4 regions of the Pandoraea sputorum genome follow, and region 1 is predicted to be linked to each of the others. Evidence: predicted binding sites of a transcription regulator. Region 1 holds the regulator's gene; each other region holds the start of a gene.
What was found. Region 1 encodes LexA, which represses DNA repair genes until DNA is damaged. Its sites were predicted from a motif close to ACTGTATNNNNATACAGT; they were not measured.

Region 1 (3,444 bases):
GTGGTTGTGCCGCGCGCGTCATTACCCGCGTTGTGCGACCGGCTGGCCAATGGCGACTGGCAGGATAGCGATGCCGTGCTCGACGCTGCACGTACGTTCGCGCGCGAAAGTCTGCCGCCGAGTGGTCTCGCACCCGGTAAGCTCGCACCGTTGCGCAGCGTGATCGATGAGCACTTCGGTCTCGCAGACATGCCCGCGATTCTGAAGGGCCTCAAACTCGAAGCGCGTTGTGAATACTCGGGCTGGGCAGAGGAGACGGAAGACCTGCTGCGCACCAAGCGGTCGCCGCTGATGACATGCGTGGCGCTTGAGCAGGTGCGTCGTGCCCGCAAGTTGTCTCTCGCGGACGAACTGCGTGAAGAGTGGTTAATGATGCGCAGCGTCTTCAACCTCGACGGCCGCACCGGTGCCGAAGGCGTCGAGGGTATTCGCGCGATGGTGATCGACAAAGACCACAAGCCGCGCTGGCAGCACGCGAACATCGAAGCCGTGAAGCCGGAAGACGTTGCGCGCTTCTTCGATGGTGAGCGTCACAGTGCCGATAATCCGCTGCTTGCGCTGGGGCAGTGACTCACGGCGAGCGCCTTGCAAGGCAAGTGAGCCTGTATGCCGGTCGTAGCGAATAAGCCGCAGGAACCAGCACGCTCTGCTAGTTTCAGCCCGTCTTCGCGCAATGCGTTGACGGGCCAGCACAAAACATCAAACCGCCGCCTGGCAGAAATGTTCGCCAACGGCCTGATCGAGTTTGCGGCAGATGTCGGCAAACGTGCCGACCATCACGATGTGCGATCTGTCTCGATAGACGCGCACATCGTGACCCTCCTGCGTGTCATGCGCGTCACGACGTGCCTGTTGTTCCCGAACGTTGCGCGACGCTTTCACAGCTTTTCCTGCGGGGCAGCCCCGGCGGGTCGCCGAAGCGACGGCGGCTGCAATCGTGCGCGGCAGCGTGGTCGTGCGAGTGCGGGTGGGCACGGTGTAGGAGCGGGCGATGGCGGGTGCCGAAGCGAACGGTCCAGAGAGCGCCGAGAGACCGTATACCGCGGAGAGTCGCGTCTGCGATGACACGCGAACGTGCGATTGACCGAGAGACGTACGCAGCAAACCAAAGAGTCGAGCCATGATGCGATCCTTCTTTCAAAGCGGGTCGGAGGGACGTGTCTTGCTGCGAACGGCGTTCATGTCACAAATCGCAGGCGCAGCAGGGCACGGGCGCCGGACCCAGCCCGGCGCAATCAAATGCAAATCTTCAGGGGTCGGGGCAAGTCGCTGTGTCGCGCTACCCCGGTTCGCGATGGGCGACCGTCAGCGGCCGCTCATAGATCGTTCATAGATCATTGTTGCGGATCAGACCGACTGCAATCCCTTCCAGCGCGAAATCACCGCTCCCTTCATCGACATTGATGTTCTCGAAGTCGGGGTTCTCGGCAATCAGTTCTACGCCGCCCTTCACGCGGTGAAAACGTTTGACGGTCACGTCGTCGCCAATACGTGCCACGACAATCTGACCTTCGCGCGCGTCGGCAGCTTTCTGCACGGCAAGCAAATCGCCGTCGAGAATGCCTGCATCGCGCATCGACATTCCTCGCACCTTCAGCAGGTAATCGGGCTGACGCGCAAACATGTTCGGATCGCACTGGAAGTTGCGTTCGATATGTTCCTGCGCCAGGATCGGGCTGCCTGCAGCGACACGGCCGACGAGCGGCAGCGACAACTGCATGAGGCCCATGTGCGGCAGCGTGAACTGATGCGTGCCGCCCGCGTCGTCCAGACGCTTGAGACGAATGCCACGCGATTGACCTGCGGCAAGCTCGATGACACCTTTGCGCGCCAGTGCCCGTAGGTGCTCCTCGGCGGCATTGGCGGAGGAGAAGCCCAGTTCTGCGGCAATCTCCGCGCGCGTCGGCGGAAAGCCGGTGCGCTCGATCGCTTGCTGAACCAGTTCGTAGACCTGCTGTTGACGGGCGGTAAGTTTGATCATGGCATCACTGTATGGAAGCACAGGTGGCTGTATTTTTGTACAGTGTTTGCAAAAACGCAAGGGAAAACTTCATGTACTGCGTGAAGTTTCCGCCACATGTCCCCGCCGTCGCGGGCCGGACGACCGGCTTTCCGTCACGGGAAGCCTGTCGCCCGGCGCAGTACAACGGTCGCGCTTACTTATCCATACGAACGATCGTCAGCGTTCCGCCCATGTTCTCCACGCGTACCCGGACCTTGTCGCCCGCGTGCACGCTTTTTGCCATGGCAACGTCCTTCGCCTTGTAGGCCATCGTCATGGCAGGCATGGCGATGTTGCTCATCGCGCCGTGGGCGAGCATGACCATGCCGGTCGAGGTGTCGACGCTTTTGACCGTCGCGTCAGTCAGTGCCGCGTTAGCGTCGACGTCAGCGGCGGGCTTGCCCGACATCGCCATATTGTTCATGTCTCCGGCCGCGAACGCCGACGATGCCGCAATACCCGAGGCAGCCAAAAGAACGCCGGAAACGATAAGGACTTGCTTCATTGTTTTTCTCCAAAAGAAGTGGATGGCACATCGGTGCCGTGTGAAACAACAGCGGGGACAACCGCAGATGCGTGGGCATTCGGCAGATCCACCGGATCGACCGACACCGAGCGCTTGAGACGCCGCCGCTGCAACAGCAGCCAGGCGGCGGGAATGACGAACATCGAAAGTAGGGGCGCGGTAACCATGCCGCCGACCATCGGCGCGGCGATACGCTGCATGACTTCCGAGCCTGCGCCGTGACCGATCATGATCGGGATGAGGCCAGCAAGAATCACCGCGACCGTCATCGCTTTGGGCCGCACGCGCAGTACGGCGCCTTCACGAATCGCGTCGACGATCAGCGCTTCGTCGAGCGTCTCGCCGTCGGCCAATCGCCTTTCCAGCGCGCCACGCAGATACAGCAGCATCACGACGCCGAACTCCGCCGCCACACCCGCCAGCGCGATGAAGCCTACCGAAGTCGCCACTGACACGGCGTGACCCAGGCCCCAAATCAGCCAGAAGCCCCCAACGAGTGCGAAGGGGATCGTCGACATCAGCATCAGCGCATCGACCGCCGAGTTGAATGTCAGGAAGAGCAGCACGAAGATCACGGCGAGTGTGATCGGAATCACCGTGCGCAACTTTGCCGCTGCGCGTTCGAGGTACTCGAACTGCCCTGACCACGCAATCGAATACCCTGCCGGGACGACGACTTTGTCGGCCACAAGACGTTGCATGCCAGTCACGACCGTTTGCAAGTCGGTGTCGCGGATATCGATGTAGACGTAGCCGGATAGACGAGCGTTTTCGCTCCGGATCATTGGTGGTCCGTCTTCGACGTGGAGCGTGGCGACGTCTCCAAGGCGAATCTGAGACCCGCGATCCGTCACGATCGGCAGGTCACGAAGTGCCTGCACCGAGTCGCGGAAGTCGCGTGGATAGCGCAGGCTGA
Region 2 (3,444 bases), 460 kb from region 1:
GTGCCATTTCGCTGTTTTCGGCGTTTCTCACGGCGATTGTCTACGGCTTGCGTCCCGACGAGCGCTGGAACGCGCAGTTCAACACCCACGTCTCGAATAAGTCGAAGTCGGGCTGGATCGCGGTCATCATCGTCAGCGTGTCGCTGTTTGTGGGCGCCATGCTGATGATGGTCGGTTTGGCCGTCGCATTTCAGACCTACTTTGAAATCCACGACACACCGAATCGCCTGTCGCAGTAAAAACCGATCGTGACGCCCACTCCCACCGCCCCTTCCCATCGTCCGACGCTGGGCTTCATCGGCGCCGGGCGTGTGGCTCGTGCGCTCGCGCAGGCCGCGACCCGCGCCGGATACGAAGTGACGATCGTTGCTAGCCGGAGTGTCGAAAGTTCGAGGCGCATTGCGACGGCCTTGCCCAATTGCGAGGCCATCGCCATTGAACGTTCGGAGGACATGAGCGACGTCTTTTCGCGAGCCGATCTGGTCTTCCTGACGGTGCCTGACGACGCAATAGCGACTTGTGCTACGTACCTCACGCCGCGAACAGGCCAGGCGCTGGTCCATTGCAGCGGCGCATCCGAGGTTGGGTTGCTCACGCCCGCGACACGTCACGGCGGGCAAATTGGCGGCTTCCATCCACTTTTTCTTTTCGCAGGACTCGACGACGACGCGACCCGCATGCAAGGGTGCGCCATCACCATCGAGGCAGAAGCGCCGCTGAACGACATCCTTCAGCGTCTCACGAGCGATATTGGCTGCCACCCCTTGTCGATTCCGGCGGGCGAACGCATGCGATACCACGCGGGGGCCAACTACGCAGCCAGCTTTCTGCTCTGCCTGCTCGACGAGGCGACTCACCTCTGGAAGTCCATCGGCATGCCCGAGGGCGCTGCGCAAGATGCAATGTGGCCGCTGGTCATGGGCACGCTCAACGCAGCGCGCGAACGCGGGCTCCCCGGTGCGCTTGCCGGACCGGTGTCGCGCGGCGACGCCAATATCGTTGCCCGCCACGTCGAAGCGCTCGCAGCCATGGGGGGCAATCACGCGACGCTTTACTCGCTGCTGACCCTGCGCGCCATTCATCTGGCCCGTCAGCGTTCGAACCCGGACAATGCCTCCCTCGACGACATTGCGCGAGCGATCGCGCCCTTCATCCCTCCGGTCACGCCCGGAAGTCACGGATAGATTCAGCCACGCCTCGTAAAAGGCCCACCCTATCGCCGCGCCCCGGATCGCCAGCGCCGCCGCGCCGACGAGTGCCAGCGGGATGGCGCTCACCCCGCTCCCCTCATTCTTCATATCTCTCCTCCACCCTGATACTGTATAAAAACACAGTATAATGACAAGCATTCCCTGCGGCCGTCCGATGGCCGTGACAGGGACAGCTATTCAGGAGATGAGTCATGGCATCCTCATTCGCGCCGCCCCCGTCGCGCAAGGGCCGAGGCGCCACAGCCAATCTCGAATCGCGCTTTTCAGCGTTTCGTCGCGAGATCGATGAGACCCGTCATGAATCGGACGCTGCCCAAGAATGCGAAGTCAAATTCGTGACACAGGTCGCACTGGAAAATGCGCGAACGATCATCTCGCGCAACACCTCGGCGGACATTCCCTTCGACCGCTCGATCAATCCCTACCGTGGATGTGAGCACGGCTGCACCTATTGCTTCGCGCGCCCCACGCACGCCTACCTGGGACTCTCTCCAGGTCTGGACTTCGAGACACGTTTGTACGCGAAACACAATGCGGCAGAGCGTCTCGACGCCGAATTGCGCAAGCGCGGTTACCAACCTGCACTACTTGCGCTGGGCGCAAACACGGATCCTTATCAGCCAATCGAGCGGGAATACGGGATCACACGCAGTGTCCTGGAAGTGCTGGAGCGTTTTGGGCACCCCGTCGGCATCACCACCAAGTCGGCGCTCGTCACGCGCGATATCGACATTCTTTCGCGCATGGCCGCGCGCGGTCTGGCCCGGGTCTTCATTTCGGTGGGAACGCTCGATGCGGATATCGCCCGCAAGATGGAACCGCGAGCGAATACGCCGTCGCGACGCATCGACGCCATACGCAAGCTCACGGACGCGGGCATTCCGACAGGCGTCATCGTCGCGCCGATCGTGCCTGCGCTGACCGATTTCGATATCGAGCGAGTGTTGACGACCGCAGCCGAGGCTGGCGCAACGTACGCCGCGTACGTGATGTTGCGACTCCCCAGAGAAGTGCATGACGTCTTCGTTGAATGGCTGGAGGCCAATTACCCGTTGCGGGCTCGCCACGTCATGAGTCTGATCGAGCAGGTGCGTGACGGAAAGCACAACAGCTCAGAGTTCGGTACACGGATGAAAGGCACCGGGTTACACGCCGAATTGATTCGGCAGCGCTTTCACCTGGCCGCCCGCAAGTTGGGACTCAATCAGGCCAGGCCCCCATTGAGAAACGATCAGTTCTGCGTCCCGGAATTGCCGCCACAGGCCAGTGATAGGAACGGGCCCAATAGCGGTCACCACGCGCGTCCCGACCGGCAAACCGCGAACAGCGGACCGGCGACTGCGGCAGATCCGCAGATGCATCTTTTTTAGGCAACGCGCTCACTCGTCGACATGAACAGTGAGCGTTTCCTTGATTTCCTCCATGACGACGTAGCTTTTCGACTGCACGGCGCCGGGCAGTTGAAGAAGAATGTCGCCCAGCAATTTCCGGTATTCAGACATCTCGCGGATGCGTGCCTTGATCAGATAGTCGAAATCCCCCGAAATCAGGTGGCATTCCATGACCTCCGGAATACGCAGCACCTCCCTGCGGAACTGGTCGAACATGTTGCCCGACTTGTGGTCGAGCGTGATTTCGACGAACACCAGCAGTGCCGCGCCCAGCGCAGCCGGATTGACGCGGGCGAAGTAGCCCATGATCACGCCGTCCCGCTCCATGCGTTTCACGCGCTCGATGCACGGCGTGATGGACAGACCGACCTGCTCCGATAGGTCCTTCATCGACATCCGACCGTCCTGTTGGAGCAACGTCAGGATGCGTCGATCGAGCCGATCCAGTGTCCGGACGGATTGCTGCTGAACTCTCATGATTTTTTCCTGAATTCAGGCCATATACATTAACTAAACCTACGATTCCGAGAATAGCATGCGAATTATTACTGCATAACTATGGTTTTACAGGAGTCAACGCAATGAAGGTCATCGTTCTCGGCAGCGGCGTCATCGGCGTAACCAGCGCCTACTACCTGGCAAAGGCCGGGCATGACGTCACGGTGCTCGACCGTCAGGCAGGACCGGCGCTCGAAACCAGCTTCGGCAACGCTGGTCAGATTTCGCCCGGATACGCGTCCCCGTGGGCCGCGCCGGGGATTCCGGCGAAGGCCGTCAAGTGGCTGTTCCAGAAACACGCCCCGCTCGCCATTCGTCCGGACGGCACCCTGACGCAACTGAAG
Region 3 (3,444 bases), 1.8 Mb from region 1:
GCGTCCGAGCAGATCGTTCAGCGAATTGACGAGGGGCGCGATTTCCGGCGGTGCTTGTCGCGCTTCAAGGGGCGAAAGATCATCGGGACGCCGTGCCCGAATGTGCTCCTGCAGCGCATGCAGCGGCGCGAGGCCGCGCGACAAACCGAACCAGACGAGTACGATGGCCAGCGGCAGAATCACGAACTGCGGCAGGATCACGCCCTTGATGATTTCGTTGGCCAACTGACTGCGCTTGTCGAGCGTCTCCGCGACCTGTACGAGCGCCATGCTGCCCGGTGGCTGCATGCGCGGCAGATCGACATAAGTGAATGCAACGCGAATGTCGTTGCCGCCCACGGTTTCGTCGCGAAACTGGACCACACCGGGTTGCGGGCGGTCGTCTTCATGCGGCAGCGGCAGTTCTGCCGTGCCGCCCACGAGTTCGCCCTTCGCGCCGAGCACCTGATAGTAGATGTTGTCGGTCGCGTCGGCGCGCAACAGATCGCGTGCGGGCATAGGCAGCGTAAGTGTGACCTGGCCGCGATCCGCGTGAACCTGCTGGGCGAGAACGTAAGTATTGGTCTCCAGCGCACGGTCGAACGGGCCGTCGGCAATCGATTTTGCGACCAGGTACGTCACCGCAATGCTCATCGGCCAGAGCAGCAGCAACGGCGCGAGCATCCAGTCGAGGATCTCGCCGAAGAGCGAGCGCGGCGGCGGCTCGGCCTCGCGCTCCAGTGGCGCGCCGAAGCCCGGACGTACGAAGGGATCGGCGTAAGGGTCGAAGGGATCGGCGGCGTCCACCGACGGGGGGCGCGGGTCGTCCGGATCGGCGTGAGACGCGTTGTCCGACGACGCAGGCGTGGCGCGGTGGGGGTGACGAAAGCTCAAACGCATCGGACGAGCCCGATCATGCCGCGTTGGCGGGGGCCGCTGCCGGCTTCTCCAGACAATATCCCAGCCCGCGGATCGTGGCGATGCGTACGCCGCTCGGCTCGATCTTCTTACGCAGCCGGTGCATGTACACCTCGATGGCGTTGTTGCTCACCTCTTCGCCCCATCCGCAAAGATGGTCGACGAGCTGTTCCTTGGAGACGAGCCGTCCCGTGCGCAGCAGCAGCACTTCGAGCAATTCGAGCTCGCGCGCGGACAGATCGAGCATCTGCTCGTTGATATAGGCGGTGCGACCGACCTGATCGAAGCTCAGTGGCCCGTGACGGATCACCGTCGAGCCGCCACCTGCACCGCGCCGCGTCAACGCCCGCACGCGCGCTTCGAGTTCGGCGAGGGCAAACGGCTTGGCCATATAGTCGTCGGCGCCGAGATCGAGGCCCTTCACGCGGGCGTCGACGCTGTCGGACGCGGTCAGAATCAGAACAGGCAAGTGGGAATTGCGGGCGCGCAGGCGGCGCAGGACTTCGTGACCGGGAAGGCGGGGCAGACCGAGGTCGAGAATCAGCAGGTCGAATGTCTGGGCGGACAGCGCGGAATCGGCTTCGAGCCCCGTTTTGACGTGATCGACGGCGTAGCCCCCCTGACGCAGCGAGCGGGTCAGGGCGTCGGCCAGAATGCTGTCATCCTCTGCGATGAGAATTCGCATGGGCGTGATAGGCTTGTGTAGGCACCAATGCCTGACGGCACGGGTGTGTCTCCTGTGATGTTGCGGCGCGTGGTTCGCGGCTTTTTTTGTCGTTTCGGCGCTTTCGGACAACAGGCACTTGCAAAGAGCACTGGTTTTTTATACAGTACCGGCAGTCACGCCTCACTCGAGCCGTCTCGCTCATCATATCAAAGGACGATTCATGGAAGAAAGCAAGAAAGGGTCTGCCAATCTGTCGGCCGAGAAAGGCAAGGCGCTCGCCGCCGCCCTCGCGCAGATCGAGAAGCAATTCGGCAAGGGCTCGATCATGCGTCTCGGCGACGGCGAGGTCGAAGCGGACATCCAGGTCGTCTCCACGGGCTCGCTGGGTCTGGACATCGCGCTGGGCGTCGGCGGCCTGCCGCGCGGCCGTGTGATCGAAATTTACGGCCCGGAATCGTCGGGTAAGACTACGCTCACGCTGCAAGTCGTGGCGGAAATGCAGAAGATCGGCGGCACCTGCGCGTTCATCGATGCAGAGCATGCCCTCGACGTCGGTTACGCCAACAAGCTGGGCGTCTCGGTGCCGGAACTGCTGATCTCGCAGCCGGACACGGGCGAACAGGCGCTGGAGATCGCCGATGCACTGGTGCGCTCGGGCTCGATCGATCTCATCATCATCGACTCGGTTGCGGCACTGGTGCCGAAGGCTGAAATCGAAGGCGAGATGGGCGATTCGCTGCCGGGTCTTCAGGCACGTCTGATGTCGCAGGCGCTGCGTAAGCTGACCGGCACCATCAAGCGCACGAATTGCACGGTGATCTTCATCAACCAGATTCGTATGAAGATCGGCGTCATGTTCGGCAACCCGGAAACGACGACCGGCGGTAACGCACTGAAGTTCTACTCGTCGGTGCGTCTGGACATCCGCCGTATCGGTTCGATCAAGAAGGGCGACGAGGTGGTCGGTAACGAAACCCGCGTCAAGGTCGTCAAGAACAAGGTGTCGCCGCCGTTCCGCGAAGCGATTTTCGACATTCTCTACGGTCAGGGTATCTCGCGCGAAGGCGAAATCATCGATCTGGGTGTCAACGCGAAGATCGTCGAGAAGGCCGGTGCCTGGTACAGCTACAACGGCGAGAAGATCGGTCAGGGCAAGGACAACGCGCGGGAATTCCTGCGCGAAAATCCGGAAATCGCCCACGAGATCGAGAACAAGGTCCGTGCATCGCTGGGTGTGACGGCGATCAACGAAACCGGTGAGATCGAAGAAGACGACGAGGCCTGATCGTTTGATTGGCGCCTGAGTTGTTGGAACGGCAGCGCGAGGCCCTACGGCGTCGCGCTGCCGTTTTGCATTCTTGCTGCGCATAGCAGCGCTACGATGAACTCATGATCAATCGACGTCCTCCCCGTGATCCGAATGCGCCGCCGCCCCCGCCGGGCGACGAGGCCGTCGCGGTCAAGCGGTCTCGCAAACCGACGCTGAGTCTGAAAGGACGGGCGCTGTCCTATCTGGCACGTCGTGAATACAGTCGGGCGGAACTGCGTCGCAAGCTCACGCCTTACGCGGATGCCGAGGACCCCGAAGCACTCGAGCGCGTGCTCGACGCGCTTGAGCAGGAACGATGGCTGTCGAACGAACGATTCGCGGAAAGTGTGGTGAACCGGCGCGCCTCGCGCATGGGCACGTCGCGCATCGTCGGCGAGCTCAAGCAGCATCAGGTCGACGCGGAAACCGTCGCTGCGATCTCCGAGCAATTGCGGGAGACCGAACTCGCGCGCGCCCGGACCGTCTGGCAAAAGAAGTTCGGCGAAGTCGCCACCACGCCCGAAGCGCGCGCCAAGCAGATGCGCTTTCTGGCGGCGCGCGGTTTTTCGCG
Region 4 (3,444 bases), 2.7 Mb from region 1:
GACCCGCGCGTGGGGCGTGCAACACACCGTCTACACGATTGCACCGACGGCATTCGCGCCGTCGATCACGCTCGCCGGTGCCTTCAGTGCTGCGGCGGCAGGCGTGCTTTGCGGCTTGGTCGGCATGGCGTTTGCACAGGCGACGCATGCCACGTCCGCCTTCATGAAGCGGCGCATCGCTTACGCGCCGCTGCGTCCCTTCGCGGGCGGTGTGCTGGTGGCCGTGGCGGCCACGATGCTCGGCACGCCGCAGTACCTCGGCCTCGGTATCCCGACCATCGTCGACGCATTCCATACGTCGCTGCCGTGGTACGACTTTCTCGGCAAGGCAATCTTCACGGTGATCACGCTCGGAACGGGATTCAAGGGCGGCGAGGTGACGCCGCTGTTCTACATCGGCGCGACGATGGGCAATGCGCTGTCCCATGTGCTGATGCTGCCAGCGGCAGTGCTGGCGGGCATCGGATTCGTTGCGGTATTCGCTGGGGCGGCGAATACGCCCATTGCGTCGACGTTGATGGCGATCGAGATTTTCGGTCCGCAGATCGGAGGCTACGCGGCGATAGCTTGCGTGCTTGCGTATCTGTGTTCCGGACACACGGGCATCTATCGCGCACAGCGTGTGGGCCACAGCAAACATGGTGAAGTGCCTGAAGGCACGCGGCTCGCGGATCTTCCCGCGTGGCGCAAGACGCTCAGGGCGAATTCGTCATCGTCGGACAACGCCCATCGCCCTTAAGCACGCAGGCGAGCCAGATCGGCGAGGGCACGTTCAAACGCAGACGCGTTTTTCATCCCTTGATCTTCGTGATTGGTGTTGAAGAGCACATGCGTGTCGTCGGCGAGCGCGGCGATCCGTTCGACGCGCGCCGAAATATCGATCAGCTCACTCGCGCTGTACTCGTAGACGAAGCGACCCGACGAGGCCGTGACGCCCCGCCGGTTCCACGCGGCGGCATTGCGTCCGTGCAGACGAACGACGCACAGGTCGTCGCGCGTCGTGGCCCATACGGCGGGCACGGTGTTGTCGAATCCGCAGGGACTGTCGACGATGGTGTGTGCTGCGCCCGTCTCGCGCAGCATGGCGAGCGTGGCCGCCTCGCGCGATGGCGTATCGAACCAGCTACGGTGACGAAATTCGATGGCATGGCGCTCCCCGTCGAGCCGTCGCGCGGTCTCGAAAACGAGGGCGCGTCCGGCGCGGTCGTTTTGCACCCTTGGCGAGAACTGAAAGTGGATGGCCGTCAGTTGCCCGCTTTGGCGCAACGGCTCGACGGCTTCGAGATAACGTCGCCACAACTCGTCGCGCAACTCGACAGGTATGTCGGTGGCGGCAATTTGTGCGCTTTCCGGCGGCGCGCGGCGGTGCTGCGCTTCACGTGACGGTAACGCCTGAGCGATATCGGACGGCAACGCGGCGAGGGGGGTGTTGTGCCCGGTAAAGGCGCGAAACGCCTTGATGTGAAAGCGAAAGGTGGGGGGCGTGCGCTGCGTCCATCGCCAGGCAATATCGGCGTCGGGCAGCCGGTAATAGCTGCTGTCGACCTCGACGAGATCAAACCTGGACGCGTAGTGGCGCAGGCGCGCGGCCGGTGTATCGACGCCCGGTGGGTAGAACCGTCCGCACGCGATGAGCGTGGGGTCGGTCCAGGACGACGTGCCGGTGCGGATTGTCATAAGAGCCGTAGGCGGGGTGGTGGGCTGTCGACGCAGGTGACAGCGAGGATTCGTCCGAATTTCACAAGAGGCTCGATGGGCACAAAACCCATCGCTATAATGTATAAATATACAGTACTCTTTGAGCGTACCTAAACCCGATTGCCTGCCGTTCATCCACCGATTCGCATGTCAGAACAGCCGTCCGCCGCCGCCCGCGATCCTTGGGCCGAACTCAACGACCGTCAGCGTGAAGCCGTCGACTTCGGTGTGGACGACGATGGTGCGCCTGGCGGGCCGTTGCTCGTGATTGCCGGGGCGGGGTCGGGCAAGACGAGTACGCTCGCGCACCGGGTCGCGAATCTGATCGTGCGTGGTGCCGATCCCAATCGAATCCTGCTGCTTACGTTCTCGCGTCGTGCCGCTGGCGAAATGGAGCGTCGCGTGGGGGCCGTGTTGCAGAAGGTACTGGGGCTGTCGTCGACACAACCGCCGTCGCTGCCGTGGGCCGGTACGTTTCACGCGATTGGCGCACGGTTGCTGCGCGATTTCGCCCCACGTATCGGGCTGTCGGAAGCGTTCACCATTCATGACCGCAGCGACGCCGAGGATCTGCTCGGGCTGGTGCGGCACGATCTGGGTTTTTCCGCGACGCAGTCGCGTTTCCCGCTCAAAGGCACGTGTCTGTCGATCTACTCGCGCGTGGTGAACAGTCAGGCACCGCTCGCCGAAGTGCTCGCCAGGCACTTCCCGTGGTGTGCGCAATGGGAAGCGCAACTCAAGCAGCTTTTCGGCGGTTATGTCGACGCGAAACAAGCGCAGCATGTGCTTGATTACGACGACCTGCTGCTGTATTGGGCTGAGACGATGGGTGCGCCGGAACTGGCTCGTGAGCTTGACGCCCGCTTCGATCATGTACTCGTCGACGAGTATCAGGACACCAACCGCTTGCAGGCGCAGATTCTTCTCTCGATGAAACCGGACGGGCGTGGCTTGACGGTCGTGGGCGACGATGCGCAGTCGATCTACGCGTTTCGCGCGGCGACGATCCGCAACATTCTCGATTTCCCGGGTCAGTTTGCCGAGCCGGCGCACGTGGTGACGCTGGAGCGCAATTATCGGTCGACGCAGCCGATTCTCGATGCGTCCAATGCGGTGATCGCCGAGTCGAACGAGCGCTACGCGAAGGCGTTGTGGACGGACCGGCTATCGGACCGGTTGCCGCAACTTGTCAACGTGAGCGACGAATCGGGGCAGGCGCGTTGGGTCGCGGATCAGGTGCTGGCGCAACGTGAGACCGGCACGCGACTCACGCAACAGGCGGTGCTGTTTCGCACGGGGAGTCACAGCGCGGCGCTGGAGCTGGAACTCACGCGTCGCAATATTCCCTTCGTGAAGTTCGGTGGGTTGAAGTTTCTCGAAGCGGCCCACGTGAAGGACATGCTGTCGATCTTGCGATGGGCGCATAACCCGGCCAGCCGGTTGTCGGGTTTTCGCGTTGCGCAGTTGATCCCCGGCATCGGGCCGGTGAGCGCCACGCGCTTGCTCGATGCCATGGCCCAGTCCGCGACACCCGCGCAGGTGCTGGCCGAGTTCAAGCCACCGTCGGGTGCCGCCACGCAGTGGCGAGCGTTCGTCGAAGTCTTCATGACGTTGCACGACACGCGGCTGGCGTGGCCTGCAGACGTGGATCTGGCGCTGCGCTGGTACGCACCGCTGCTCACCCAACGTTTCGACGATGCCGCCGTGCGTCAGGCCGATCTCGAACAACTCGCGCGCATCGCCAAC

Region 2: the regulator LexA is predicted to act here: its motif matches at 1,318-1,335, upstream of NA29_RS15750 (PA0069 family radical SAM protein).
Region 3: the regulator LexA is predicted to act here: its motif matches at 1,712-1,729, upstream of recA (recombinase RecA).
Region 4: the regulator LexA is predicted to act here: its motif matches at 1,776-1,793, upstream of NA29_RS01645 (ATP-dependent helicase).

The regions. Positions count from the first base shown of each region.
Region 1 is NZ_CP010431.2:3,108,019-3,111,462, reverse strand. Features, by position in the region: gene NA29_RS13680 (enoyl-CoA hydratase/isomerase family protein) at 1-570, shown strand, start outside; gene NA29_RS13675 (hypothetical protein) at 700-1,122, opposite strand; gene lexA (transcriptional repressor LexA) at 1,328-1,981, opposite strand; gene NA29_RS13665 (copper-binding protein) at 2,157-2,507, opposite strand; gene NA29_RS13660 (efflux RND transporter permease subunit) at 2,504-3,444, opposite strand, start outside.
Region 2 is NZ_CP010431.2:3,569,714-3,573,157, forward strand. Features, by position in the region: gene NA29_RS15740 (TM2 domain-containing protein) at 1-239, shown strand, start outside; gene NA29_RS15745 (Rossmann-like and DUF2520 domain-containing protein) at 249-1,184, shown strand; gene NA29_RS15750 (PA0069 family radical SAM protein) at 1,403-2,581, shown strand; gene NA29_RS15755 (Lrp/AsnC ligand binding domain-containing protein) at 2,591-3,079, opposite strand; gene NA29_RS15760 (D-amino acid dehydrogenase) at 3,184-3,444, shown strand, end outside.
Region 3 is NZ_CP010431.2:4,917,799-4,921,242, reverse strand. Features, by position in the region: gene NA29_RS21725 (sensor histidine kinase) at 1-879, opposite strand, end outside; gene NA29_RS21720 (response regulator transcription factor) at 893-1,582, opposite strand; gene recA (recombinase RecA) at 1,785-2,849, shown strand; gene recX (recombination regulator RecX) at 2,954-3,444, shown strand, end outside.
Region 4 is NZ_CP010431.2:370,124-373,567, forward strand. Features, by position in the region: gene NA29_RS01635 (voltage-gated chloride channel family protein) at 1-739, shown strand, start outside; gene NA29_RS01640 (DUF72 domain-containing protein) at 736-1,677, opposite strand; gene NA29_RS01645 (ATP-dependent helicase) at 1,846-3,444, shown strand, end outside.